Regions from separate parts of the Ruegeria sp. CDSB086 genome, predicted to be linked through region 3. Evidence: riboswitches for the same ligand, from Rfam matches in the RefSeq annotation. Region 3 holds a riboswitch; each other region holds the start of a gene.

Region 1 (7,128 bases), on a different contig from region 3:
GGGCTGGAACACGTCGATGCCACTGGCGGTATGGTGCATGGCACACCTGTTGTCATGCCGGGATCTGCCGGATCTCATCTTGGCGTGATTGATCTAACGCTGACTGCCACGACAGAAAAGGGTTGGTCGGTTGCGGCGCATCGCGTTGAACTGCGCCCAGTATCAGGTGCTGACCCGGCACCCGAGGACCCGTCATTGGTGGCGCTATTTTCGGATGTGCATTCCGCAACACGAAAACAGGCCGAGGAACCAATTGGGCATACGGATCAGCACCTGCACAGCTATTTCAGCTTTTGCGCCAAGGATCGCGGGCTTGCGATAGTGGCCGCGGCGCAGGCTTCGGCTGTGCGCCAGAACCTGAAGGGTACAGCCCGTGAAACGACACCTTTACTGTCCGCCGTGGCACCTTCGAAATTCGGTGGTCGTGCCGGGCCTCGTTTTTACTCGGACATTCCTGCGGGCGTGATGCGCATGCGACACGTGGCTGATCTGAACATCTTTCCAAACGAACTTCGTGCGGTCGCGGTGGCAGGAAAGCACGTCAGAGATTGGCTTGAAATGTCTGCGGGCGTTTTCAATCAGGTGAAACCCGGCGCGCAAACTGAATTGGTCAATCCTGATCGAGCCGGACACAATTTCGATGTTTTGTTCGGGCTAAGCTACGTGATCGATCTGAGCGTACCGCCCCGGTTCGATGCGGAAGGGCGACTGGTAAATCCGGCATACCGGCGCATCTCAGATCTTCGTTTCCAAGGCCACGCGGTGACGGCCGAACAACGCTTTGTCGTTGCACTGAACAATTACCGCGCCAGCGGCGGTGGGCATTTTCCGTTCATACGGGACGCCGAAATCATCAACGTTCCGGCTTTGCCGATCCAACACGCGCTGAAGGATTACCTGACCGGTGCATTGCCCACGGAATCGCTGGAACAGGGCCTCTGCCCATTCCGTTTTGCGCCCATGCCGGGGTCCTCTGTCCTGTTGAAGACCGGTCAACAGGCACAACGTCACCTCGCGGACATCACAGAGTTCAGCCCAACGCTGGCTGGCACGAATGCCGAAGGGTTCTTGCGCATTCAACTCTCACTGTGACGGGTTGTCATTTCTGCGTGTCTTCCCTATATCGAATTTCGAGAGGTTGGCGCGGGCGAGCGCCTCGCCAACCTGGTCAGGTCCGGAAGGAAGCAGCCACAACGAGCCCCGCTTGGGTCGATGTCCAACCTCTCACTTACTTGAACCGTTAGCCGCAGGAGGGCTTTTATGATTGTAGCAAAAACCCTTTGGGCAGAGCGTTTCTGAGGCCGACTCTCACACCTGCCTGAACACGTTACCGCTGGATGCGCGACCGCCATCCAGACGGCTTGCTGTACCTGAACACAGGCAGAACAATGTCTTTTACACTTTCGGACCTGGGATGGTCCTCACACTTTGCCGCACAACATGCGGCCAATCCTACATGCGCTCCCTTTCGCATCACAGCCGTTCACCGTGATCGCCTGATCGGCGCAAGCATCAACGGTGAAACACCTCTGCTCACCCTGATCCAACCGACGGGCGACTTTGCCGTCGGAGATTGGGTATTGGCGGATGATCAAAACCGGGTTCAACACCTGCTGGAACGCCGCAGCCTGTTGAAACGCCGCGCTGCCGGAACCGCGGCCGAGGTCCAGTTGATCGCCGCCAATGTGGATGTGCTGTTCATCGTCAGTTCCTGCAATGCCGACTTCAATCTGGCCCGGCTGGAACGGTATTTGGCTTTGGCACATCAGGCCGGGTGCTATCCGGTCGTCATACTAACCAAGGCCGATACCTGTACCGATCCTAGTAATTTCTCCAAAGCAGCCGAGTCGCTGGCTCCGTTTTTGACCGTACTGGCAATCAATGCTTTGGATACCCTGGACGTGCAGCAAGTACTGTCCTGGTGCCCTCCTGGACAGACCGCTGCATTGGTTGGCTCATCCGGTGTCGGCAAGACAACATTGGTCAACGCCATGACTGGTCTGGATGAGGCAACGTCCGGTATTCGCGAGAACGACGCGCGCGGGCGGCACACGACAACTGCCCGCGCGTTGCATCCGATGCGGAACGGAGGCTGGCTGGTCGATACACCCGGCATGCGGGCTTTGCGGTTGCTGGATGCACAAGATGGCGTCGATGAGGTCTTTTCCGACATTCTGGAATTGGCCCAAACCTGCCGCTTTTCCGATTGTCAGCATCAGGCCGAGCCGGGATGCGCTGTGCAGGATGCGATTTCCATCGGATCCCTTGACACAGAGCGGCTAGAGCGTTGGCGAAAACTGCGGCGCGAAGATGAAAGGAACTCGGAAACCGTGGCGCAGTCTCGCGCGCGCGACAAGGCCTTTGGTAAAATGGTACGATCGGTGAAGCAGGACAAGAAATCCCGCAAAAAGCTGTAAGTACCGGCTCAGGCGATCAACCGGGGCCATATGGCCGCATTTCGGCGCGCAAATGCGCCGATGTGGCCAACCTCGGCCAATCCAAAGTCCTTCGGCGACAACTGATGCCGGCGGGCTTTGGGACCGTAAAGATCGGCCAAGCGCCAAACCGCGTTCGGCGGCACCACCTGATCATCGTCCATTGTGAACAGATCAACGGGTGTTTCCGACGCAGCCCAACGGGCGTCTGGAAGGCTTTTGCCGATATCCGGCACGTAGCTCAGCGCAGCGGTGCACCATTTGCGCCACTGCCAGTAGACACGTGCCGGAAGGTCCGAGCCGAACCCAAGTGCCTTGCCCGGCAGGTATCCCAATGCCTTAACCAGCAATGGCGGGTGGGCATACCAGAACATTGTCGCCAGTGCGCGATACGGCCAGGGGTGGTCGGATAACGTCACCAAACCTGAACAGACACAGATCATCCGGTCGATCTGCTCAATATCGGGCTGAATTGGCCCCAGCATTCCACCCACCGAATGGCCAATGCTCCACTGCTGGGCGGCGGGAAATCTGCGTCGCATTTCAGCGCGAGCAGCGGGCATGTCGATCAACGCCCAGTCAGCCATCGTGGCCTGCGAATCGCGCAGGCGCCCGTGTAGAGAGTGGCCAAAATCGCGATAGTCATAGGTCAGACAGGCCATACCCTGTTCTTCCACCAACCACCGCGCAAAATGCTGGTAATAGTCGCGCGGTACGCCTGTGGCTGCATGGACTACAACCGCCACATCAGGTGCCGAGGCAGGCATATACAGCCGTGCCGACAGTTCGGCCTCTCCGGCAGAAAACGTGAAGTCTTCGGTCAAAACGACCGGAGTGTTGTCCAACATGGTGCCCTCGCAAGCATCTGAACTATTCGGTTCACATATGGCATATCGGCGCTTTTGCGCGACTAGAGTCAACAGATTTTCAAAGTGACCAAGCGTCCACTTGAACGATGGAAAACAGCCCGCTTGACTCAAGCCACCTACAACCGCTAGCGATGAGGTGATGGTTCTCGTCCTTATATTGGGGCGGGATGAAAAGGGAACTCGGTGCGGTCCAGCCCGGCAAAGCCGGAACGGACCAAGGCCGCGACTGCCCCCGCAACTGTAAGCGGTAAGCAATGCCGAAATACCACTGGCCGAAAGGCTGGGAAGGTCGGCAAAGCAATGACCCGCAAGTCAGGAGACCTGCCATCAAAGTAAAAACCGAAACTCGGGCGGGGTGTCCGGGCAGGCCTTCAGTACGCTGAGTTCCCTGTTCCACGTCCCCCGCTCACCGCGCGGAGGGCGCATTATGATCTGGAAGACAACGACCCACGAATTCACCGCCACCCTGTGCCAGAAAACGGGGAAAACCTGCCCCGCATTGGCCCAAATGGCTCGGTCATTGGCCGAGGCGATGGCAACAGCACAACCAATGACGACCAGCGAATTTGAGGTGGACGGCTCCAGCGAACTGACCCATTGCGATGAGGGTTGCACCGCACGGTTTCGCGCCAGCCCGGCCCGGATCAGGGTCTATTGCGGGGCAAACACGGGCGACTCGGCCGACACGTTGGACGAATACGCCGATATGATGTTCAACCCTGACTTTTCCACTCTGCCTGCTGGTGTTTTGGCGGCCTTGCCTTGCGCCATGCTTCAGGCATCGTCCCTTGCACCGCGTCCATCGCATCAGGTTGTTCAACAAGCCACGGCCTGATCCTAGTTCACCGATCGCTCTGGGCCGGTTTCATGGCCCAAGCCATCTGCTCATCCGTTTCCACCGCACATGGTCGGGCCAAGCGCAGCCGGTTTAGCGCGTGGTTTGGATCTTCACCGCTTTCCACCATGAGCCTCAGCGCGACCATCCCCGACCGCCCACAACCGCCCCGGCAATGCACCAGCACGCGTCCACCGTCGGACAGAACCTGCCGGGCGGCTGCGCTGGCTTGGGGCCAAAGAGTTTCGATTGGCAGGGGCGGCGTGCCAAAATCCTCGACCGGAAGATGCACCCAGGTAGCGGACCTGCTTTGAACGTCTCGACCAAAACCGCCTGCGCCGATCTGCTGCATCTCGGCCTCGGTGGTCATTGAAATCACCAGATCGGGGTTCCAGTCCTGTATCACCCTCAAATCGTCCACATACCCACCGCCGCCGCCAGGCAAAGGGGACAGCGCCATGGTGCCTGAGCCAACAGGCAGCGCGTAGATTGCAAATTTTGCCAAAGCTTATGCTCCTACTGCCACCGGCCCACCAAATTTTGACAGCCGGTTTATCCCGCTTACAGACGCGGTCCAAACCGAAATTCCACAAAGCCTGCTGTGGACGCGGGCGGCCCGGGTCTCTACGCTGCATTTCTGACACGAATCTGACAGAGCAGACATGACCGAAACGCCCAGCCCCGCCTATCAGGTTCTTGCCCGCAAGTACCGCCCTGAAACCTTTGCAGATCTGGTTGGACAGGACGCAATGGTGCGCACGCTGAAAAACGCGTTCGAAGCGGATCGGATCGCGCAGGCCTTTATCATGACCGGTATTCGCGGCACCGGCAAAACCACCACCGCCCGGATTATCGCCAAAGGTATGAACTGCATCGGTCCCGATGGTGAAGGCAAACCAACGACCGAACCTTGTGGTCAGTGCGAGCATTGCGTTGCCATCATGGAAGGACGCCATGTCGACGTGATGGAGATGGACGCCGCCAGCCGGACCGGTGTGAACGACATTCGCGAGATTATCGACAGTGTCCGATATCGTGCCGCCAGTGCGCGTTATAAGATTTACATCATCGACGAAGTTCACATGCTGTCGACCAGCGCCTTCAATGCGCTGCTCAAAACGCTCGAGGAACCGCCCGAGCATGTGAAGTTCATCTTTGCGACGACCGAAATTCGCAAGGTGCCGGTGACCGTACTGTCCCGCTGTCAGCGGTTCGACCTGCGCCGGATCGAACCTGAGGACATGATCGGTCTGCTCAACAAAATCGCCGCAGCGGAAAACGCACAGATCGCAGAAGACGCGCTGGCTTTGATCACACGCGCGGCCGAAGGATCTGCGCGCGATGCGACCTCGCTGTTGGATCAGGCGATCTCACATGGTGCAGGGGAAACAAGCGCCGATCAGGTTCGGGCAATGTTGGGCCTTGCAGATCGCGGGCGCGTTCTGGATCTGATGGACATGATTCTGCGTGGCGATGCGGCTGGGGCATTGACTGAGTTGAGCGGCCAGTATGCCGAAGGGGCCGATCCGCTGGCTGTTCTGCGCGATCTGGCCGAGATCACCCATTGGGTTTCCGTGGTCAAAATCACGCCCGATGCCGCCGATGACCCCACCGTTTCACCGGATGAACGCGCACGGGGTCAACAGATGGCCGAGGCGCTGCAGATGCGGGTGTTGACACGCATGTGGCAGATGTTGCTGAAAGCGCTGGAGGAGGTCTCTGCAGCACCCAACGCGATGATGGCCGCCGAAATGGCAATCATTCGTCTGACCCATGTGGCCGATTTGCCAAGCCCCGAAGAGCTTATCAAACGACTACAGGATGCACCTCCCCCCCCACCAAGCGGGGGACCTGGCGGAGGTGTGGCTGTGCCAACTCATGCACCTGCACAGGCGACGTCCTCTGCGCATCTCTCGGCGCAACGCGGGCCTGCAGGGGCGCCCACTGCAGCGCTTGCCCAGGACGTCCAGACCGCGCTGGCACACTATCCAACCTTCGAATACGTGGTCGAACTGATCCGCACGAACCGGGATGTAAAACTGTTGGTTGAGGTCGAAAACGGCGTGCGTCTCGTCTCGTATTCCCCGGGACGAATCGAGTTCACGCCGACGGACAAAGCGCCGACCGATCTGGCGCAAAGGCTTGGTTCGGCCTTGCAACGCTGGACCGGAAACCGATGGGCCGTCTCAATTGTGGCCGACGGGGACGCAGCAACAATCGCCGAGGTACGAGACGCGGCTGATCTGGCGTTGAAAGCACAGGCCGAACAACACCCACTGGTTCAAGCCGTTCTGATGCAGTTTCCAAAAGCGCGCATCAAGCGGATCGAAACCCCGGAAGAACGCGCCGCCAAGGTCGAAACCGAAGCCCTGCCGGAGGTCGAAGACGAATGGGATCCGTTCGAGGAGGATTGATCCGAGCGACCAAAGCGGAAACACTCCCGCGCTGCCGGGCCCAACGGGAGGAAAGGTCTTGCCAAAGACCTTGACGACGGGCGGGAAAAGCTCTCCCCTTGTACCCTACCGGCAGCATCCGTATTTAGGCGGCAAACCGATTTGCAGGAGAAAAGAAATGCTCAAAGGACTCGGCGGTCTGGGCGATATGGCCAAGATGATGAAATCCGCACAGGATTTGCAGACCAAGATGACGGACATGCAGGAAGAGCTGAACAACCTGATGGTTGTAGGCGAATCCGGTGCAGGGCTAGTGAAGGCCACCGCCACAGCAAAAGGCGAGCTGAAGGGTCTGGACATCGATCCGTCGATTTTCAATGGCGACGATAAGGAAGTTGTCGAAGATCTGATTCTGGCCGCTATCAAGGACGCGCAAACCAAAGCGGCCGAGCGCTCTCAGGCAGAGATGGCAAGGCTGACCGAAAGCATGGGTCTGCCCGCAGACATCAAGCTGCCGTTCTGATAGACACTCCTGACGACCCAAAGGCCGGGCACAACTGCCCGGCCCTTTTGCAGGAGCGCACGCCGTGAGTTCG
Region 2 (7,128 bases), on a different contig from region 3:
CGCGCGGAACCTGTCCTGCATCGCCTGATACGCGCGCGGGTTGGCCTCTTGCAAAAATGCGTCGACCTCGGCGTCGCCCAAAGTCGCGTCGTGATAGAGGTCGAACAGATGCGGCGCGACCGTGCCAGACAGATGGGCGAAAGAGGCCATATGATCCAGCGTCGCCGCTATTTCCGCAGCGCCCCGGAAGCCATGCCTTTGCATGCCTGCGATCCAGTTCGGGTTGGCGGCACGGGCGTGAACGACACGGCTGATTTCTTCAGGCAGCGTTCGGGCGCGCGGGTTATCCGGGTTGGTGTTGTCCAGATGGTATAGCTGCGCCGTACCACCGGTGATTTTCTTGGCGGCGGCGAATCCGGCCTCATGGGTGGCATAGTCGTTGGCCAACAGCAGATCGGTTTCGGTCAGATCCTGCAGGTGCACGAAACTGTCGGCATTCGTGACCCGTTGGGTAATGCCGTCCATATCCTGTGTGATGTATTCGCCTTCCAAAGCGAAAGAGCTGGCCTCAAGCCATGCCTCACCCGCCTGCGCGCGGGCCTCATCCGTATAGATTTCGGACAGCTGGGTCATGTTCACGCCATAGCTGCCCGGGGCCGGGCCAAAGACGCGCGCCGCCGGGGCCTGTCCGGCATAAGGGTTCCAGTCCGGGGCTTCATCGCGATCCGACAACGCGCGAACAGCTTGACCATAAAGCGCTGAAAGGGTCGGGAACACATCGCGGAACAAGCCTGAGACGCGCAAGGTCACGTCCAGACGTGGGCGGCTGAGGTCAGTGATGGGCAGCACTTCGATGCCCGACACCCGCTCGGACCCTTTGTCCCAAACGGGTTTGACGCCCAGCAAGTGCAGCGCCATGGCAAACTCTTCGCCCGCCGTGCGCATCGTGGCTGAACCCCAGAGATCAACGATCAACCCCTTGGGATAATCGCCCTCTTCCTGCAGGTGTCGCCGCACCAATTCTTCGGCCAGCTTCACGCCTTGGGTATAGGCTGCACGGGTGGGGACTGAGCGCGGATCGGTGGTATACAGATTGCGCCCGGTGGGCAGCACGTCTGACCGTCCGCGGTAGGGGGACCCGGACGGGCCTGCCTCAATCCGTTTTCCTGCTAGCGCGTCGATCAATGCCGTGCGTTCGGCATGGGCAGAAGGAGCCGTGTCAAAATTGGCGGTGGCTTCGGGCACACGTCCAAAGATATGCAGCCCGTCTCCGAACTGGCTTTCCTTGATGTCACAGACGAAACGATCGATCCGGGTGATCGCCTCGGCGATGCAGGTGGCCTGATCGAGACCGAGGTCGTTCTCCAGCCCGATGGCTTGCGCTTCGTCCCGAATATCTTCTTGCAGGCGGTCGCGGCGCTTGGGGTCCAGACCATCTGCGTTCGAGAACTCATCCAGCAGCGATTCCAGCCGAACCATCCGATTCGGGGTACCGCTTTCCTTCATTGGCGGTGGGATATGGCCGAGCGTGACCGCCCCGATCCGGCGCTTGGCCTGCGCGGCCTCGCCAGGGTCGTTGACGATGAAGGGGTAGATGACAGGTAGATCGCCAATCAGTACCTCGGGCCAGCATTCGTTGGACAGCGCCACAGATTTGCCTGGCAGCCATTCCAGCGTACCGTGCGCGCCGATATGGATCAGTGCATCCGTACCAAGACCTTTGCGCAGCCAAAGGTAGAAGGCCACGTAGCTGTGGCGCGGGGTACGCGACAGGTCATGATAATCGTCATCACGCAACTCGGGCGTGCCGCGTTCAGGTTGCAACGCGACCAGCGCCTTGCCGCGGCGCAGGGCGGTGAAGTGGAACGCGCCATCTGCAAAGGCCGGATCATCCTCGGGCTTGCCCCAGACGGTTTCGAGGTCTGCGCGCAGTTGTTCCGGCAAGTCTGCCAGCGCAGTAAGATATTCGCCAAGCGACCACGTAATCCGCGCGTCCAACAACGTATCAGAAATCGGCTGGGCAGGAGCGGTGTCATACCCTTCGCCCTGCAGGTCGGCCAGCATCGCCTCGGCCGAGGCCAAAGCATCGAGGCCCACCGCATGGGCCATCTGCCAGTCTTTGCCGGGATAGGTGGACAGCACCAAGGCGGGGACCTGATCCCCTTTGGGCTTGTCGTTCAGGTTCAACCAGCCGGTGACCCTGTCGATGATAGCCTCGATCCGTTCCGGTTCAGCCCGGTGGGCAAAACGGGAATACTCCAGATGCGGGTCACGCTTGCCCGGTTCCTTGAAAGAGGCGATGCCTGCCGAGATCCGACCGTCCACTTCGGGCAGGACGACATGCATCGCTAGATCAGCGGGCGAAAGACCGCGTTCCGCCTCGGCCCAAGCCTGGCGGCGTGAGGTGGCCAGAGCAACCTGAAACACCGGCACATTGGCGGCGTCCAGTGGAGAGGTGCCGGATGCGCCCTTGCCCGAGAAAGAGGTGGCATTAATGATCGCCGCCGGGTTCAGCGCCACGACATTTTCGCGCAGCCAATCGGCGGCAAGCGGGGCTTTCAGCGAGGGAGCGAACAGACCGACGGCCTCAAACCCGCGTGCGCGCAGGCTGCGGATCAAAGTTGCGACCGGGGCGGTGTCCGCCGAGGTAAGGTAAGCCCGGTAGAACGTTACCAAGATACGCTTTGCGTCGGTGGTGAACGCTTTATCCGCCGGGATGACGCCGCGATCCGGGCACCATGCACCGCATTCGGGCAGGGTCTTGGCCCCCATCACGGGTCCGGCATAGAGACCCGCCGCAAGCGCCATCTGGGCAAGAGCCGCTTGCGCCGCGACTTCACCGCCGGTGTCACAGAGATGCGCAAGCCGCCGCAGGGTCGAGACGGGCAGGGTGGAGTAGTCATCCAGCCGAGTATCCTCGCGCCCGTCGGCGGGTAGGACGGCCAGCGCGATGCCTTTAGCCTGTGCCAGCGCCAGAACTTGCTGCAAGCCATAGGACCAGTAAGGGACGCCGCCGATCAAACGGATCAGAATGCCCTTGGCGCCCTCGAGCGTTTGCTCGACATAAGTGTCGACAGACAGCGGGTGTTTCAACGCGGTCAGATTGGCCAATCGCATCGTCGGCATGCGACCTTCGGACCCGCCACCGCGATGCCATCCTGCCGCGAAAGCGCCAAGGTCGCTGTCCGAAAAGGACAGCACCACCAGATCCGCCGGGCTCTGACCCAGATCGGTCGGGGTTTCGGTCTCTTCTAACCCGTGGCTTTCGCGGAAGACGACGTGCATGGCTTACTCGGCGGCCTCGGTCACACCCACGAGGATATCGCGGATTGCGGCCTCATTGATGTCGTCATGCTCGGCAATGACCACCAGGCGCGAGCGGCGCTCTTCGCCGGGCTCCCACGGCCGGTCATACTGGTGACGTACGCGGGCACCAACGGCCTGCACCAGCAGACGCATAGGTTTGCCCTGAACGGCGGCATAGCCTTTGACGCGCAGAATGTTCAGATCATTGGCCAGACGTTCGATATTGGCGACCAGTTCCGCCGGGTCGGTCTGTTCGGGCAACTCGACGATGATGCTTTCGAAATCGTCGTGTTCGTGGTCGTGGTGGCCGTCGTGATGCGACGGGCGCGCGTCCATGTCATCCTCGGCGGCGGCTTCGAGGCCCAATACGACGCGGACGTCCACGGCGCCTTCGGCGACTTCCACTACGGGCAGGGGGCGGGGAGCTTCGTCGGCGATGATCCCTTTGGCCTTCACCACGCCTTCGGGGCCAGCCAGATCGGGCTTGGTCAGCAGGATGATATCCGCGCAGGAGATCTGATCCTCGAACACCTCAGACAGGGGCGTTTCGTGGTCGATCGAGTCGTCAGCCAGGCGCTGGGCGTCCACGGCTTCGACATTTGGTGCGAAACGCCCAGCGGCGACGGCCTCGGCGTCCGCCAGAGCGATCACACCATCAACGGTGATTTTCGAGCGGATATCGGGCCAATCAAACGCCTTGAGCAGCGGTTTGGGCAGGGCGAGACCGGACGTTTCGATCAGGATGTGATCGGGGCGCGGCTCCAGCGCCATCAGCGCCTCAATGGTCGGGATGAAATCATCGGCTACGGTGCAGCAGATGCAGCCATTCGCCAGTTCCATGATGTTTTCCGCCGGGCAATCCGGAATGGCGCAGGATTTCAGAATATCGCCATCCACACCCACATCACCAAATTCGTTGACGATAACGGCCAGGCGCTTGCCCTGCGGATTCTGCATCAGGTGCTTTACCAGGGTGGTTTTGCCCGAGCCCAGAAAGCCGGTGATCACAGTGACGGGGAGTTTTTCGAGATTGCTCATTTCAGGGCTCCAATCGGGGGAATGCGGGCCGCACAGTTTTTGCGGAAATGTTCGGGGCGTTCGCGCCATTTCACCAGACCGTCTTCGGCGGCCAGATATTTGGTTACGCCTTCGACGATGGTCTCGACATGGTCGGTCTCGTCGAGGTTTTCATAAACGAAGGTCCATCGGGATGGGCCACCGCGCAAAACGATCGAGCATCCTTGATCACAGTTCGACAGGCATTCCACCGGTTTCAGGTCTACGCCGTCAGGCAAGCCCGCCTGTTCAAGTGCTTTATGCAGCAAAGTACCGGGTCGCTGGGTGTCATCTTCGATGGGTAACCCACGGCGGCATGTCGTGCAGACCAGCAATTCGACTGGTGTGGTCTCGGTCACGTCTCTCATCCCCCTCATCCTTTATACGGGGGACGGGGTTTCATGCGGGCCACGCGTCTGCACATGGACCCGACACCGGAACACCCCGCCCGGTTTCAACTTCGGGTGCTGGCAGGTCTCCCGGCTTGCGGATGTCAGAGGCGGGCCTCTGTCGGATGTCCCGCCTTCCCGGCCTATTAGGCCAGTGGCTTTGGGCACCCTCTCCGGTCACGGTCGCGGGGGCGGCTGTGCTTGGCGGAATAACCGCTGGCACATTCCCTTTTCATCCATCCGGGGATGGACACCAACGCATGCGACATGCGGCACGGGCAGGGGGCTTGTCAAGCACGACTGGGGTTTGAAAACCCGCTACGTCAGAAAAGCGACTTGCCGAAGTCAGTCAGCGGCATCCGATGCGATCCGATCACGCAGCGAGGCGCAATTCAGCCCGGCCGTCGCAGATGATTCAGCACTTCTCGGTTTGGCAATCAAGTAGTGCGGTTGTGTAAATGGAATCGCTGGACCCGCAATCGCAACATGCATCTGATACTGAACTTTAGGCGTCCGAAATTGCGAAAGCAGCGCAGAAAGCTAAGTGCTTGGAAATAAATGGAGGCGAGTACCGGAATCGAACCGGTGTACACGGATTTGCAATCCGCTGCGTCACCACTCCGCCAACTCGCCTTTTCAAGTAAAATCAAATACTTGCCGTGGTGTGATCGGCGTTTTAACAGCTTTCGACAGGAGCGTCCAGAGGGGGGAGCGCAAATTTCAGGGCCGGGTGCCAACTTAGTCTTTGGTTGCGACGTTGTATCTTGTGAAGATTGCAAAGTTTCCGTGTCTGGGCCGTTGCCGGTTTTTCAAGGATGTGGCAGAACTCAATCACCCAAGGGAGCAAGATGAGCGATCCAATGACAGATTTCGCAGCCCGCCGCCGGACGATGGTCGATACGCAGATACGTCCTTCTGATGTCACGAAGTTTCCCATCATAGACGCGATGCTGACCGTCAAGCGCGAGAATTTCGTGCCGGACGCGCAGCGCGAAGCGGCATATGTCGAGGGATTGATCGAACTGGGTGATGGGCGCTGCATGTTGGAGGCGCGGACCCTGGCTAAGATTCTGGACATATTGAACATTTCGAACGACGAGTCGGTTTTGGATATTGCTCCGGCCTTGGGGTATTCGACGGCAGTCGCCGCGCGCATGGCACAGCTGGTTGTTGCCGTAGAGGAAGATGAAAATCTGGCGGCCGAATCTCAGTCTATCCTGATGGAGGCGGAGGCTGACAATGCGATTGTCCATGTCGGCCCGCTTGAGCAAGGTGCCCCCGAACATGGGCCCTATGACGTGATTATGGTCCAGGGTGGTGTGGAACAGGTTCCGGATGCGTTGATCGCGCAACTTAAGGACCATGGGCGAATTGCGTGCCTTTTTGTCCAAGGTGCACTGGGGATCGTCCGTATCGGCCATAAATCTGGGGATCGGGTGACCTGGCGGGACGCGTTTAATGCCAATGCACCGATTTTGCAGGCATTTTCCACGAACCGTGTATTTTCGCTATAGTTTTATGGCGGATTGTTCTGCCGCCTTGATTAGTTGAACACAAACGCGCAAACTGTCGGCAGAGCAGCGTAATTTTGATTTGAGAGGATTTCGTTATGAGTTCTATGGCGGGAGGAAAGCTGGTCAAGGCGCTGGCGCTGACTGCGGGGGTCGCACTTAGCTTTGTACCGGGACGGGCCGTTTGGGCCGACAATATTACTGACGCATTCATTGGCGCGTACAATACCAGCGGGTTGCTGGAACAGAACCGCGCATTGTTGCGTGCGGCGGACGAAGACGTGGCAATTGCATTGTCAGCGCTTCGACCGATCATCAACTGGACGGTCGCGATTAGCAGCAACTATAACCGTCGCAACGTCAGCGATGTGGTGACAAGAACCGACCCGAACAACTTCTTTACGGGGCTGACCCTCAGCCAACTGCTCTACGATGGTGGGGCCGCTGTTCTGGGCAAGCAATCGGCGCAAGAAACGGTGCTGTCGACCAGGCAGACCCTTGTTGATATCGAACAGCAGGTTTTGTTCCGCGGTGCCAATGCGTATCTCGAAGTGCTGCTGCAGGAAGAAACCGTACAGATCCGCCTGAACAACGTCGATGTATCGGCAGAGGAACTGCGCGCATCGCAGGACCGGTTTGATGTTGGCGAAGTCACGCGTACGGACGTTGCGCTGTCACAAGCCCAGCTTGCAAGCTCGCAAGCTGATCTGGCCGTTGCACGCGGTAACCTCGACACGGCGCGGGCGGAATACGTGAATGCCGTTGGCAAATCGCCCGGACGCACAGCTGGTCAACCGAGCCTGCCAAATCTGCCAAGCTCGGAACCGCAGGCCGTCAGCCTGGCGCAGCGAAACCACCCCGCCATTCTTTCGGCACAGCATCAGGTGCGTGCCTTCGACCTGATCGTTGCGCAACAGCGCGCCAAC
Region 3 (7,128 bases):
TGGACAGGAAATAACCCTTGATACAGTTCAGCCCCCGGTTCACCGGCGCGTCGGGGTCGCCTTGCGTCGCAACGACACGACCTTCTTTGGTGCCAACCAGAACAGAGCAGCCTGTACCACAGAACCGGCAAGCCGCCTTGTCCCACCGGATGTCTGGCGCTCCGGCCTGGGCATTGGCTTGACCGGCCGCCAGCGGAATACCAGCGGCTGACGCCGTTGCTGCGGCCGCAGAGGCCTTGAGAAAAGTCCGACGGGATTCAGAATGTGTCATTGCGTGGGCCTCCGGCTGGTGGTTGGGCTTGGGGCATCGGGCTGCGGATGGGCGTCCGCGAGATCCTCGAAATGGTGATAAGTCAGGGTCAAAGAGATGACGCCTGGGATCTGGTGCAGATCCATGATGGTTTCGGATGCAAGACGGGTTGGAGTGTCTTCGACGACGACAACAAATCGGCCATCTTCCGTTTCAGCGTGAATTTCGACACCCGGCGTGCCCTTCATCACGCGCGCTGCTGCGCTCGTGTGATCAGGTGCGACATGGGCGAGACAACCGCAGATGTTCATTGAGTAGCTTCCATTTGTGGTTGAGGTTGGCGTTCCAGCGCAATGGCATCGGCGGGACATAAACTTGGGCAAATCCCGCAGCCGTTGCATGTATCAAGGTCAAGCACCGGCTCTGCGCGGCCGCCGGTCATCAGTTTGAAACGGATCGCGCTTTGTTCGCAATTGTCCTGACAGATGCGGCAACTGATGCCTTTCATAGATAGGCAGGTGTCCGATGTAAGCGCGGCGCGCCATGGCCAATCTGGCAAACGGTCAATCGATATCGCTTCGGTTGGACAAATACGGGCGCAGTCACCGCAGAAGGTGCAGGGATTGTCAGTGGGCTGGAAGCGGGGATATCCATCTGTCCCGATGACGATCGCATCTTCGGGGCAAGTATCTGCGCAATCACCACATTTACTGCATGTTTCAACAAAGCACAGCTCAACCGAGCCCGGAGGTCTGGCGATATTGCCGTCCTCTGGTCTGATCTTTGCGCTTAGAAACGCGCGTCGGCTGGTCAGTTGTTGCATTGCATGCGACCTGGCTACACTCGATTCCTGTAATCGAGTGTATCGCATACCGTGATCTGTGGGGGCCTTTTTTGATTTAGGTCATTTGGCCTGTTAAATATTAGTCATTTAGGAAACTTTAATTTTTTTGCCGAAGCGACCCTTTGAGATCATCTGCGAGGGCGCGCGGTTCGGATTAGTAGAAGAAAAACAAAAACCGATCCCAGCGATGTCGTGACAATCCCAACAGGCAGCTCTTGCGGGGCAAGCAACAGACGGCTCAGGATATCCGAGCCTGTAAGCAAAGCTGCTCCGACAATGGCGGCGGTAGGCACGAGCTGGCTGTGCAAAGGCCCCGCGATACCGCGTGCGATGTGGGGAACCATCAAGCCGACAAAACCGATCACACCCGCGACGGACACAAATACAGCGGTTGCAAGAGCTGCGACGAAGAACATTCGGAACCGTAGGCCTTGAACGGGCACACCCAGGGTGGCGGCCGTCAAATCACCAGTCAGCAGTGCATCAAGCCAGCGGCTACGGTACATTGCATAGGCGAGGATCAATGCTAAACCTGCGCAGACCAGCGGGAATGTCTCCCACCGGGCAAGACCCAAACCCCCAAGCATCCAGAAGATAACCGAATGGGCCGCACGGCTGTCGCCCGCGAAAATCAGATAATTGGTAATAGCTGAAAACAAAAACGAAACCGCAAGCCCCGCGAGGATCAGTTTTTCGGGCGCGCTTGTGCGCAGCCCATGAACCAAAGCCAGCACAATACCTGATGCGACAAGCCCTCCGAAAAACGCGGCCAGTGGCAGGGTCCAAAAGCCCAGCACATCTCCGGTTACTGTAATGACAAAGACAGCTCCCGCCGCAGCGCCAGAGGACAGGCCGAACAGAAACGGGTCCGCCAGATCGTTGCGTGTGGTGGTTTGCAGGACAACGCCGACGATGCCCAGCCCGGCACCGATCACGGCGGCAAACAGCGCGCGTGGTAAGCGCAGGTCAAACACGATGCGGTGGAGCGGAGACATTTCCCCTTCCACTATTCCCGTGCCCAACAAGACACCGGCCAGTGCGTCAGAGGCCGGAATGGATGTGGTCCCGTAGACCGTCGAGGTTAGCAAAAGGGCGGCCAATACAGCCGCCCCCAGAAAGAGTGTAAGGCCAAGTCGGCCCATATCAGTTCAGGCCCGGGTGCATGGCTTTGGCCATTTTCGAAATTGCTTCGATATTTGCCGGTCCGGGTGTCAGTTCCTCGTAGCGCAGACCAATCCAGCGTTCGTTCTTGACCGCGTCCGTCTGAGACATCACGGGATGGTCCTGCAGGAACTTGAAGGTATCTGCGGCGCCATTTCCAGTTTGATAATCAAGTAAAACCAGGAATTCCGGGTTCGAAGCGGCAACAGCCTCCCACGAGGAACGTCCCCAGCTGGTGTCCATGTCATGGGTGACGTTCTCGCCGCCAGCGGCAGCAATCATCGCGTCGGGAATGGCAAACTTACCAGCCGTAAACGGGGCATCGGCGGGGCCGTCCAGCAGGAAAACGCGGGGCTTCGGCAGGTCGGCTGTCTGTGTTTGAATCGCGGACAGTTCCTCCTTCCAGCCGGAAACCAGCTCTTCTGCCTTGTCTTCAACGTGCATTACTTTGCCCAAGCGAAGGACGTCGGTGAACAGCAAATCCATGCTGGCTTCTGGGCGATCCTTATCCAGGTGTACGCAGCTTTCCGTCAGGATCATCGTTTTGATGCCAAACGGCGCAAGCGTGTCGGGGGTCACGTCACCGCCCGGCTTCATGCCATAGTACCAGCCCGCAAAGAAAAGGTCGGGTTCGACAGCGACCAGATTTTCTACTGACGGATACTTGGGTGCAAGTTCCGGGATGTCGCCGCGCAGGGTGTCAAACTCGGGGCTGGTTTTGTACCAGCCGGTGATGCCCGTCAGGCCCACGATCTTGTCCTGCAAACCCAGCGCAAAGGCCATGTCGGTCATGTTCATGTCGTGTACGACCAGCCGCTCGGGTTGAGTTTCAAACACCATCGGCTCGCCGCAATTGTCGACGGTGATCTCGCGCGCTGTTGCGGCAGTTGCAATGCCGCTGATCAGTGCAGCGCACCAGAGAGTTTTGTTCATGTTATTTTTCCTAGTTTGAGGTAGTGGTTCTTCTGATATCCAGTGCCGGGATCATGCGGCCTTCATGCTGAAAGCTAAGATAATCGACACCAAACGTTTCACGGACCCTTTCGGGTGTCAGCACTTCGTGCACTGGGCCGAAACCGGTCAGGCGTGTGGATTTCATCAACGCGACATGGGTCGCGAATTCCGGGATCATGACCAGATCATGGACGATCATGACCACCGTAATGCCCAGCTCGGCGACCAGCGACAGCATGCGTCCCTTGGCGTCCGGATCCAGATGGTTCGTCGGCTCATCCAAAAACAGCAACGACGGGTTCTGCGCCAGCGCCCTTGCGATATGAGCGCGCTGGCGTTCCCCGCCGGATAACACGGCCATCCGCTTGTCAGCGAGGGCAACCAGTCCGGTCAGATTCAGGATGCGGTCCAATTCCAGGGCGTGCTCAGCCGCAGATCGGTCGGCGCGGATTGGGATTTGCCCAAGGGCCACGTAGTCGCGCAGAAACAAACGCCCGTCCGGCGATTCCTGCTGACTGACCACGGCGATCATTCGGGCGCGGTCCATCGCCGAAAGCTGCCGAAGGCTGCGCCCCTTTACCAAAACGTCCCCCAGCACAATCTCTTCACCGCCGCACAAAAGATTCAGCAGCGTTGTCTTACCCGCACCGTTTGGGCCGGCAATTGCCAGAGTGGCCCCTTCATTCAGTTCGAAATTGATGTTTTGCAGCAGTACGTCGCCGTTCAGGGCGTAAAACTCCAGCCCGCGCGCCTCAAGGAAAGCTCCGCAGGTCATGCGCTTGTCTCCACTTTTAGCCGCGGCAGGCGCGCCAGAGTCTTTTCAAGAAGGGCAGGCGGGCGCTGCGTTGCGTTGGTCCACCCATCCGCGATGCGATGGTATTGATGTGCAAATTCGGCCAAAGCATCCACGTCCTCAGCCGATTGGATGTCACCGAAAAGGTACTGCGCTTTGTCTAATGCCTGAAACCCGACGGTTGTGGGACGACCGCAACCGGCCATACAGGAAACGCTTTGGATGTCAAAACTGGATGGAAGCTTGTTTGCAAGCGCAGCGCGCAATGAATCCGCCCGGTCAGAACCCTCGCAGGTCTCGCAAATCAGAAGGAAATGATCAGGACTGATCGACATGGCCCACTCCGCCTGTTGCCAAGCGCGGACAGAAGGTACCAATCATGCCATCACGTCTTAGACGTGTCATAAAGCCTCCTTCCAGGACGCCCCGCCCCGGGTTGGTTGAACATCGGATGGTAGGTCTCCTGACTTGCGGGTCGTGGCTTGGCCATCCTTCCCGACCCATTTGGGGTCAGTGGGTATTTGGCGTCGCTCACCGCTTACAGTTGCGGGGGCAGTCACGGACTTGGCGCTTGTTGGCTACCTCACCGTATTCCCTTTTCATCCCTTGGCGAACCACAGGGAACCATCGCGGTGATGCTTGCCCGAGTTCCGATTTTGGGTCAAGCGATAATACTCAGCGCCCCACGCACAGAGGTCATTTGTCATTTGCCAACGATCTGACTACGCTGCGTCGCAGAAATGTAGGGGCAAAGGTGGATATGTTCTGGTTCCGGGGGGCCGCACATCCAATGTTTGAAACGACGAACACGCATTCAAAAACAAAGCCGGACGAGATGAAAATTCAAGAAAACAGAACCTATTCTCAATTGAAAGTAGGCGACAAGGCGCAGGTCACCCGATTGTGCACCGTGGACGACTTGTACGCGTTTGCCTCGGCTTCGGGTGACCACAACCCGCTGAATCTGGCGGCCTATGACGGAGATGGAGATGGACACCCCGAGGCTGTCGCGCCCGCCTTGTGGCCCGCGGGTCTGGTGGCTGCAGTCATTGGAAACATCTTACCGGGGGCCGGTACGCAAACACGTCGGGCGGACCTGAGTTTTCATGCTCCGGTTATGGCGGGCGAAGAACTGACCGCCTTTGTGGCTGTTACCGAAAAGCGTGAAGACGGCGACCTGACCTGTTCCGCCGAGGTGCGCCGGGTCGGGGATAACGCATTGATCCTGAGCGGTACCGTACAGGTCACGCCACCGTCGCGGCATTTGACCTTCGACTCGGTCGAGGTGCCGGGACTGATCGTTCAGCGTCACCGGCATTTCGACGCTTTGTTGGAAAGGGTACGTCCTTTGGACCCGATGCCCACAGCGATCGTCGCCCCGGAAGAGCCGAATTCGCTAGGCGGGGCATTACTCGCGTTGGAAAACGGCATCATTACTCCGATTTTGGTTGGCGATCCGGACAAAATCACCGCCGCTGCCGCCCAGCTTGGGGCCGATTTGTCCGGAGCTGAAATCATTGAAGCGCGAGACCACGAAGTGGCTGCCCAACGCGCGGTCGGGCTTGTCGTTGAAGGTAAGGCCCGGATGCTGATGAAGGGTCATTTGCACACGGATGTCTTGTTACGCGCCGTTCTGCGCAGGGAAAAAGGTCTGAGAACCGGGCGGCGGCTGTCGCATGTGTTCGTGATGGACGTGCCAGGCATGTCCCGGCCCATCATGGTTACAGATGCGGCGGTGAATATCGCACCGGATCTCGAAACCAAGGCCGACATTGTTCAGAATGCCATCCATCTTGCGCATTCTATTGGCATCGAGATGCCCAAGGTTGGTGTCTTATCAGCGGTTGAAACCATCAATCCGCATTTACCGTCGTCTGTCGATGCCGCGCTGTTGTCGAAAATGGCCGAGCGTGGACAGATCACCGGCGGGCTGGTCGATGGTCCTTTGGCCATGGACAACGCGGTTGATCTGAACGCGGCGCGGACAAAAGGCATCACCTCACCAGTCGCGGGGGTCGCAGACATTCTGGTTGTTCCGAATATCGAAGCCGGCAACATGGTAGCCAAACAGCTGACATATATCTCTCATGCCGAGGCTGCCGGCGTTGTGATAGGTGCTGCGGCACCGATTATCCTGACATCTCGGGCAGATGATGATGCTTCGCGGCTGGCGTCTTGTGCTGTCGCGGCGCTGCATGCAATTGCGAATGAAAGCAAAATCCATGGCTGAACATGTTTTGGCGCTGAATGCCGGGTCGTCCTCGTTGAAATTCGCGCTTTACGAACTGGTCGAGGACCGACGTCCCAGTATGCGCTGGCGCGGTCAGATCGAGCGGTTGGGGGATGCACCACGCTTGTTGGCCCAATCAGCAGGGGGGCGGTCTGTCGACCGTCAGTTGTCTGGAGCCAAAACACATGACGAGGCCATCAGCGCGTTTCTTGAACTTACCCGCGAATACCTGCCGGACATTTACGTCCGGGCCGTGGGCCACCGCGTCGTTCACGGCGGACCAGTCTATTCGGAACCTGTCGTGGTGGACGAGCACGTCTTTGATACGCTAAGTGGTTTCATTCCCTTCGCGCCCTTGCACCAACCCTACAGCCTTGCGGGTATCAAGGCGGCCGCCGCAGCCTTTCCTGGTACCACCCAGATTGCGTGCTTCGATACCGCGTTTCACAGGACACACCCTTGGGTGAATGATACCTTCGCATTGCCTCAAAGATTCTACGAAAAGGGCGTTCGCAGATACGGGTTTCACGGGCTCAGCTATGACTACGTCTCGCAAAAGCTGAAAGAAATTGCGCCGGGTTTGTACGACGGCCGCGTCGTCATTGCGCATCTGGGAAATGGCGCGTCGATGTGTGCGGTGTCGGGTGGTCGGGCCGTGGCCTCGACCATGGGGTTTTCGGCGCTCGACGGTCTGCCCATGGGCACCCGCAGCGGGCAATTGGACCCGGGGGTCGTGCTTTACATGATGCAGCAAGAAGGGATGGAGGCAGACGAAATCGCCGAGCTTCTCTATCGAAAGTCCGGCTTGCTTGGCCTGTCCGGCATGTCCTCGGACATGCGCACCCTGTTGGCTGCAGATACTCCGGATGCGCGCAAAGCGATTGAGTATTATGTCT
Region 4 (7,128 bases), on a different contig from region 3:
CAAGATTTCGAAATCATCGTCGTTCAGTTGAAAGTGGTCCTCTTCTTTCGAAGATACATCCACGGTGTTCAGCCCATAGTCTTCAAGTACCGGCATTTCCAGATAGGGTGTGAAAATCGGTGTGCCCAACGCAATGGTGTCGCCGGCATTCAGCAACCGCTGGTTCTTGAGTGCCTTGAAAATATAACACATTGCAGCGGTTCCACCCTCAACTGCGTAGATATCGAACTTCGCATCCGGACGGTGCCCCGCGCACATCGCCCACATAACGTATTCGTGGACAATCGCCTCGTTGTGCTCCATGCACCGGTCGGGCATCGGGTAGTGGTCGCCAACAATACCGTCGGTCAACTCGAGCACGAAATCGTCCGGTGTAAAACCAAATTTCTCAATCGCAAAATCCACTACGGCCACCAAAGTTTCCGCACCTGGAGGGCCGTTTCCTTCAACCGATTTGGAACAATATGCTTTTAGCCGGTCATAACAGCCTGGCCCTTGCGGCATCCCGGCCAAACCGACCTGCGGCTCATTACGATGGCGCTGAGCTTCTGTCATAGCGAACTGCCCTAAAAGGAAAAACGCCTCCCGCGCTTTAGTGGCGATCCAGTTAGGGTTCCCTCGACCGGCATTGAGGTATGGCAAAGCCATCTGCCGCGCCTCTTTTTGCGCCAACTTAATAAGTTCGTCTTTGATTTGGAAAGGACTTAGGTTTTCAAATTTATGCAGGTTGAGTGATTCTGGCATGACATCAAATCCTTGCGTTAAAACAGATGACGTAGTTTAGCGGATCGCATGCAAGGCAATGTGTCAATGAAAACAACACTATTTGATGGGAACGGCGTAAAACCGAGAATTACGAGTCTTCATTTCAAGCCTTGGCTGTAACCATTTTGCAAGGCAGACAGGGTGATGGAAATTGCGCCGACGCTTTGGTCTCAGTGCTGACATCCCACTAAAATTTGCAAGGTTCACCATCTGCGCATTGCTGCCTTTCGTGGCCGCCAAAACTGCGCAAACAGCGAATGTCCAGAAGGTGGCCTGCTCTACCAACACCGTTCCTTGATGGAACGACTGCTATCTCCGAGGCAGGATGTAAGGAATGACCGCTTCGAGCTGATGGCTGTCATCCAAATTGGGGGCAGAGAACGATCGCTCTGAGCCCACTTTGGCCAATGCTGCACACCGCAGGAAGGTCAGTTTTGAGGCAAAATTGAAGCAGCATATAGTCCCAGCGATATAAATTGGAAGTAGATCCATGCTTCGAGGAGGCGTTGGAATAAGCCTTGTGTTACTGGCATCAAGAAAATTGTGATAAACAAACAGAAGCCGACGATTGTAGCTGGCGGCGCCAAGCGCCGCAGAAGCGAATTTGGTGGGGCAGTCAGGCTGAGGATCAGCAAACCGATCAACGCAAGCGGATAAGCCGTCACCGCAATTGCCATATGAGCAATATGGACCAACGTGCTTGTCATGTTCTCGTCGCTGCCTCGACTATCACACCCCGCATCACAAGGCAGAAAGGCGGCAAGTATCAAAAGAATGGCGTAAGCGGATAGAAGCAATATCGAGATTCGTTTTGTCCTGCTGCCTGGGAGGCAACTGTTTAGTCTTGCGAGGAACGCCAGAAGCCAAATCTCTGTCGGTATGAAGACGGCATAGTTGGTCCACGTCGCCAAGGGGGCCCCTACAGCCCCGAGTGCGCTCATGAATTGGTCGATATGCGAATAGTTGGGGGTCAGTGCACTTATGATGCCCACGCCTATCGCCAACCAAAGTCCACTAATAATGGGCAAAACGACAAGGCTTATTGATCGTGAGTTGCCCCAGAGAGTTATCCGCAAAAGCTCTGCCCCTGTGTTGACGCGCACGCTTCTTAGAGCGATTGCCCTGACGAGTTGGCACCTTCCGTCTGGCAAGCCGATCAGAACACGTCGCTCATCCATGTCAATCACAGAGTGGGATCACAACTTCCAGAATCTGGCACCGGTAAATCAGTAGCCTCCGTTCAGGTGCATCTGATCGCTTCCGAAAGCAGACCTTTGCGCCATCGCGGCATTAGTCAGCTTTGTCCCGCTTATCGGAAGTTTGGCTACTGTTTTGCGAAAATCCGCTTCTTCCTCAAACCAAACACTTTAACTTAGTTCGACAACCGCGGTTGCACCTTGCCGCAACCGGCGTCAGACTATCCAAAACACCCCGCTCAGACGGCAATCGATCAAATAGATCAATCGCTTAACATCGGCACCCCGTCAGGCGAATAACCTGCGATGTCAAAGACCCAAATCATCCCACTGCAGACAAAAAAAGTCCGGGCAGAATAAATTCAGTCAAAAAGACCGTTGGCGTGGGTCTGAAGCTGCAAGAAGCGGGGCTCGTGTAGTATCCACCGTTGCCTCACGTCTACCGCGTCCTCCGTAGTCGACCGGTGACTGGAACGAATAGCCATCCCTCACAGGTTTGCGCTCTTGTCGAATCAAATCAATTCGTATTTTGTCCTCGCGATGGTTCCCGACTGTATTTTGCGGTCAGGGATAAAAGGGAATACGGTGCGGTTCTGTAAAAAGGCCAATTCCGTGACTGCCCCCGCAACTGTAGGCGGCGAGCGACCCGAGATCGTCCACTGGGCAATAGCCTGGGAAGGATCGGGATAGCTTTGACCCGCAAGTCAGGAGACCTGCCATCCGAAATTTATGAACCTGGGCGGGGTGTCCCAGAGGGAGATGACAATGTTTCAAGCGGTCCGTACCGTGCACGACTTTGCGCTCGCTTTGCCCCTGTCCAAACACAGGAGGCGTTGCCGTTGTCATTGCAAAAAGCTGACACCCAAAGGGGTAAGTGTCTGACAGAATTCAGCGTTCCGGCGCTGGTCGCGGGGGCTCTGGCGCTGTCGGCGCTCTTGTGGCTCGCGATTTACGCGGTGATTTGATGTCGGCCGTTTTGCAAATCCGCGATCTGACGTTGGGCTACCGCGACCTGACATTGTTTCACCGCCTCTCCATGGATATCGCGGCCGGAACGACCCTTGCCGTTCTTGGTGCAAACGGGTCGGGGAAGAGCACTTTTGTAAAGATGCTGCTGGGCTTGATGGATCCGCTTTCGGGCAGTTTGACTTGGCCGCAAGGGCGTCCTCGTGACATCGGGTACCTGGCGCAGATGACCGAGTTCGACCGCCGATTTCCCATCCGTGTGAGGGATCTTGCCGCGATGGGGGCATGGCGCGGGTTTGGTTATCGTACCGGGCTGGACGCCGCCGCGCGCGACCGGATGGCCGCCGCGCTGGATGAGGCCGGGGTACTGGATATCGCTGACCGGCCTCTGCATATGCTATCAGGTGGGCAATTGCAGCGCGCGCTGTTCGCGCGGGTTATCATGCAGGACGCGCCGCTGATCCTGCTGGATGAACCGTTTGCCGCAGTCGACCAAAGTACCGAAGCACATCTATTGTCGATTATCCGCCGATGGCGCGATGAGGGGCGCGCGGTGGTTTTGGTGGTGCACGATCTTTCCTCGGTGCTGGATTATTGCAGCCACGCGCTGCTTTTGGGCGGGCAAGAGGCGACCCACGGACCGGTGAATGACGTTCTGACACCAGACCGGCTGGTTGCACAAGGATACCTTTCGGAAAGTCAGGCGTCCTGGATGTTCCGTGGCACCCATTCAACACCGGAGCACGCCAATGTATGACCTGATCGTCGAAATGTGGAGCTTTGCCTTCATGCGTCGCGCTTTTGTGGCAACCACGGTTTTGTCGGCTTCGGTCGCGCCGGTGGGGGCATTTCTTGTTCTGCGTCGCCTATCGCTGGCTGGTGAGGCCATGGCCCATGCGATTACGCCAGGCATCGTCATCGGCTTTGTCACGGCAGGCTTGTCAGTCATGTCACTGCTGGTCGGAGGGCTTATCGCGGGTGTTGGCGTCGCCATTTTGACCGCCTTTCTTGCACGCCGGACAATCCTGCGCAGCGATGCCAGCCTTGCCTCGCTGTATCTGATCGCATTGGCGGTGGGTATCTTTATCCTGTCTGCAGCAGGGTCCGCAGTTCCACTAAAAAGCTTCCTGTTCGGATCAATCCTTGGGATCGACGACGCGTCGATGGTCCTTGTCGGCGGGGTGGCGACAGTAACATTGCTGGCATTCGCCGTTCTGCTTCGTCCGCTGATTGTCAGCACCTGCGATCCGGTTTTCTTCGAAACGCAGACGCGCCGACCGTGGTTGGTAGATCAGGGTTTTATGCTGCTGTTGGTTCTGAACCTGCTGGCCGCGTTCAAAACACTGGGAACGTTGATGGCCGTTGGCTTGATGATCCTGCCCGCAACTGCGGCGCGCTATTGGGCCAGTACGATCACCGGGCAACTGGTCCTGGGTTTTCTGTTTGCCTTGTCCAGTTGCTGGATCGGCCTGACCCTGTCCTACCTGTTCCCGGACACGCCGTCCGGCCCGGCGATCGTTTTGGTTGCCGGTGGGTTCTTTCTGTTCTCGGCCATTTTCGGTCCCCTTGGTTTTGGCAGACGAATGCGCAAACCGTCTGTTTCCAAAGACATCCCCATTGCCCATATTCAACAAGAAGAGAGAGCACAATGACTCTTGTGAAGTCACTCTATGCCGGCATCGCCTCTGTGTCGTTTGCTTTGGCTGCATTGCCGACCGTTGCGGCAGAAGACAACGTCAAGATCGTCGCCAGCTTTTCGATCCTCGGCGACATGGTCGAAGAGGTCGTGGGCGATCTGGCCACAGTTACGACAATCGTGGGCCCGGATGCGGATGCGCATGTGTATCAGCCTTCGGTTGCAGATGCGAAGGCCGTTGCCCAGGCGGATATCATCTTTGTCAACGGTCTGGGCTTTGAGACATGGTCCGATACCCTGATCGCTGAATCGGGCACTGACGCAACCGTGCACGTTGCCACCGATGGTATCACGCCTGTCACAGTCGAGGGCAAAATCGACCCCCACGCTTGGAACTCGCTGTCGAACGGCATGATTTACGTGACCAATGTGGCCGACGTGATGACAGAGGCGATGCCCGAGCACGCCGAAGAAATCGCTGCCAATGCTGCGGCCTATATTGCGCAGCTTGAGGCGCTGGATGCAGAAACCAAGACGAAGCTGGCAGGCCTGCCTGCCAATCGCCGCACGGTTGTGACTGCACATGACGCATTTGGTTATCTGGCAGACGCCTACGGACTGACTTTCCTTGCGCCGGTTGGCATCGATACCGAGGCGGAGCCATCAGCCAAGGATCTTGCTGTTCTGATTGATCAACTGAAGGCGGATGGTGCTGCGGCGCTGTTTGTTGAAAACATCACAAGCCCTACTTTGATTCAGCAAATCTCGGATGAAACCGGTATCGTGATTGGTGGACGGCTTTTCTCAGACGCCTTGTCGGAACGCGGTAGTCCGGCCACCAGCTATCTCGCGATGTTCCAGCACAATCTGAACACTCTGTTGAACGCGCTTGGGAACGCAACCGCAAGCTAACTAGTCTTTAGGTACGGGGCGGCGCCTGAACCGCCACCCCCCGTACCGTGCATTGGAACAGCGGGTTCTTGGTAATCGTCCCCTAGTCCGGCTTCCATCCATCTTCGTATTCTCCCAAAGTTCGGGAAAGATCCAACAGCGAGGCGAACAGTCTTGCGTAAACGTCCCGTGACATCATGGTCTTGTTGTCATCCAACACTTGCAGAAGATCGACGACGCCCGAGGCAAAGGCATCATAGACCAACTGGTCCGCGGGCGTTGGGTCCAGGGTCCATATATCGTGCGTGTCGTAATACCCTACGGGTTGGGGATCGTCGTCTATCATTTGTCCGCCTCATTTTGGTGAGGCGCATGTAAGTGATAAGAAGGCGAGCACCAGTGATGTGGCAGGAAGTCACAAGTTTTTGGCAACGCCAAAAATGCGAATCCGATATCGCGTTTGGCCGTTGACAGGATGTGATGAACCACGTCTTCACCACAGTTGGCTCGTGTTGTGCCAGCCCGGCAGTTGTCAGGGTTTCGAATGTTCGCTCTGCAAAACTTCCAGAAACAGGTTTGTCACCCGTGTTGGTTCAGGTTGCTTTCTGGTCACTGCTGCAAACCGGGTTCGATATTGCGTTTCGCCCGGCAACACCATCCGCATCTTTTCCTGGTCCACAAAGTCCTGCGCAAGATGATCAGGCAAATAACCTATGTATCGCCCTGACAGGATTAGTATGGCCAGCGCCTGCTCGCTTTGAACTTTTGCTGACCGTTTGAAACCCAGTTGCTGACCGACGATCAGGTTCGGAGAGTTCACGCTGAGCCCAACATAGTTGTACCTGAGCAGGTCACTGGTCCTGAGTTCCTGGTCTGGTATTTCGAAAAGGGGGTGTTCCCGGCCGCAATACAGGAACATGTTCTCGCCATATAACGGAGCATAGTTAAGACTTGTCGAAGGGCGATGCAGCGCAATAATTCCGATGTCGAGCTGGCCACTGATGACCATGGTCTCGATCACGTTTGGCGGCTCAAGGGACAGTTCGATCTGGACCGAGGGGGCGGCTTCGTTGAACCGATGAATGGCGCGGGCAAGCCGGGAATCCGGGTTTGACGCACATTGATCAAATAGCGAAATGCGGATCGTTCCCCCCAACTGTTCCTTGATCTCGCTGACCTCGTTCCGAAATTGCGACACGGACACAAGCAGGTGATCTGCTGCTTGCAGCACTTTTGCGCCGTCTTCTGTCAGGGCGAAACCCGCAGGACCGCGCGTGCACAGTTTTAAGCCCAATCGCAGTTCCAAATCAGTAACATGCTTCGAAATGGTGGATTTGCCGATATTCAGCTCAACTTCGGCCGCAGACAGACCACCACTTTCCACAACCGTCTTGAAAACGCGCAGCAATCGGATGTCGCTGTCGCCGATGCGTGAGGCAACCATTTTCTACCCAATTCGTAAGGTTCGATATATATGAAACCTATCGCGCAAAGAATGGCAACATAGAAACACATTTCACGAGCTACTCTGAAAAAGCCGAGGTAGAATCGGACTGGCCATCTCTCCCCAGGTCAGCGCGCACCTCGAAACATGATAAAACTGGGAGGACATCTATGTCATTCATCAAAAAGCTTGGCACCATGACTGCTGCCGTTTCGGTCGCAGCCCTGATG

The links. Region 3 has a riboswitch for cobalamin ahead of AC2FIO_RS12490 (DUF1636 family protein). Riboswitches for the same ligand answer to the same signal wherever they lie in the genome.
Region 1: another riboswitch for cobalamin. It lies ahead of AC2FIO_RS17835 (hypothetical protein); the one in region 3 lies ahead of AC2FIO_RS12490 (DUF1636 family protein).
Region 2: another riboswitch for cobalamin. It lies ahead of AC2FIO_RS08885 (DUF1636 family protein); the one in region 3 lies ahead of AC2FIO_RS12490 (DUF1636 family protein).
Region 4: another riboswitch for cobalamin. It lies ahead of AC2FIO_RS22350 (metal ABC transporter ATP-binding protein); the one in region 3 lies ahead of AC2FIO_RS12490 (DUF1636 family protein).

The regions. Positions count from the first base shown of each region.
Region 1 covers NZ_JBXWOV010000009.1:47,554-54,681, forward strand. Annotated here, with positions in the region: gene AC2FIO_RS17815 (bifunctional 2',3'-cyclic-nucleotide 2'-phosphodiesterase/3'-nucleotidase) at 1-1,092, shown strand, start outside; RNA gene ffs (signal recognition particle sRNA small type) at 1,132-1,230, shown strand; gene rsgA (ribosome small subunit-dependent GTPase A) at 1,389-2,417, shown strand; gene AC2FIO_RS17830 (alpha/beta hydrolase family protein) at 2,426-3,283, opposite strand; cobalamin riboswitch at 3,428-3,647, shown strand; gene AC2FIO_RS17835 (hypothetical protein) at 3,732-4,139, shown strand; gene AC2FIO_RS17840 (protein-tyrosine phosphatase family protein) at 4,147-4,644, opposite strand; gene AC2FIO_RS17845 (DNA polymerase III subunit gamma/tau) at 4,802-6,553, shown strand; gene AC2FIO_RS17850 (YbaB/EbfC family nucleoid-associated protein) at 6,711-7,055, shown strand; gene recR (recombination mediator RecR) at 7,120-7,128, shown strand, end outside.
Region 2 covers NZ_JBXWOV010000003.1:406,626-413,753, reverse strand. Annotated here, with positions in the region: gene cobN (cobaltochelatase subunit CobN) at 1-3,225, opposite strand, end outside; gene cobW (cobalamin biosynthesis protein CobW) at 3,229-4,284, opposite strand; gene AC2FIO_RS08885 (DUF1636 family protein) at 4,281-4,670, opposite strand; cobalamin riboswitch at 4,755-4,964, opposite strand; tRNA gene AC2FIO_RS08880 (tRNA-Cys) at 5,251-5,324, opposite strand; gene AC2FIO_RS08875 (protein-L-isoaspartate O-methyltransferase family protein) at 5,552-6,205, shown strand; gene AC2FIO_RS08870 (TolC family outer membrane protein) at 6,301-7,128, shown strand, end outside.
Region 3 covers NZ_JBXWOV010000005.1:293,328-300,455, reverse strand. Annotated here, with positions in the region: gene napA (nitrate reductase catalytic subunit NapA) at 1-271, opposite strand, end outside; gene AC2FIO_RS12520 (chaperone NapD) at 268-561, opposite strand; gene AC2FIO_RS12515 (4Fe-4S dicluster domain-containing protein) at 558-758, opposite strand; partial or broken gene AC2FIO_RS12510 (4Fe-4S binding protein) at 819-1,073, opposite strand; gene AC2FIO_RS12505 (FecCD family ABC transporter permease) at 1,223-2,236, opposite strand; gene AC2FIO_RS12500 (ABC transporter substrate-binding protein) at 2,238-3,188, opposite strand; gene AC2FIO_RS12495 (ABC transporter ATP-binding protein) at 3,199-3,984, opposite strand; gene AC2FIO_RS12490 (DUF1636 family protein) at 3,981-4,337, opposite strand; cobalamin riboswitch at 4,439-4,644, opposite strand; gene AC2FIO_RS12485 (bifunctional enoyl-CoA hydratase/phosphate acetyltransferase) at 4,793-6,232, shown strand; gene AC2FIO_RS12480 (acetate/propionate family kinase) at 6,225-7,128, shown strand, end outside.
Region 4 covers NZ_JBXWOV010000018.1:21,762-28,889, forward strand. Annotated here, with positions in the region: gene AC2FIO_RS22340 (bifunctional aspartate transaminase/aspartate 4-decarboxylase) at 1-744, opposite strand, end outside; gene AC2FIO_RS22345 (DUF998 domain-containing protein) at 1,194-1,943, opposite strand; cobalamin riboswitch at 2,486-2,696, shown strand; gene AC2FIO_RS22350 (metal ABC transporter ATP-binding protein) at 2,836-3,684, shown strand; gene AC2FIO_RS22355 (metal ABC transporter permease) at 3,677-4,579, shown strand; gene AC2FIO_RS22360 (metal ABC transporter solute-binding protein, Zn/Mn family) at 4,576-5,475, shown strand; gene AC2FIO_RS22365 (hypothetical protein) at 5,558-5,800, opposite strand; gene AC2FIO_RS22370 (LysR family transcriptional regulator) at 5,987-6,898, opposite strand; gene AC2FIO_RS22375 (TRAP transporter substrate-binding protein) at 7,069-7,128, shown strand, end outside.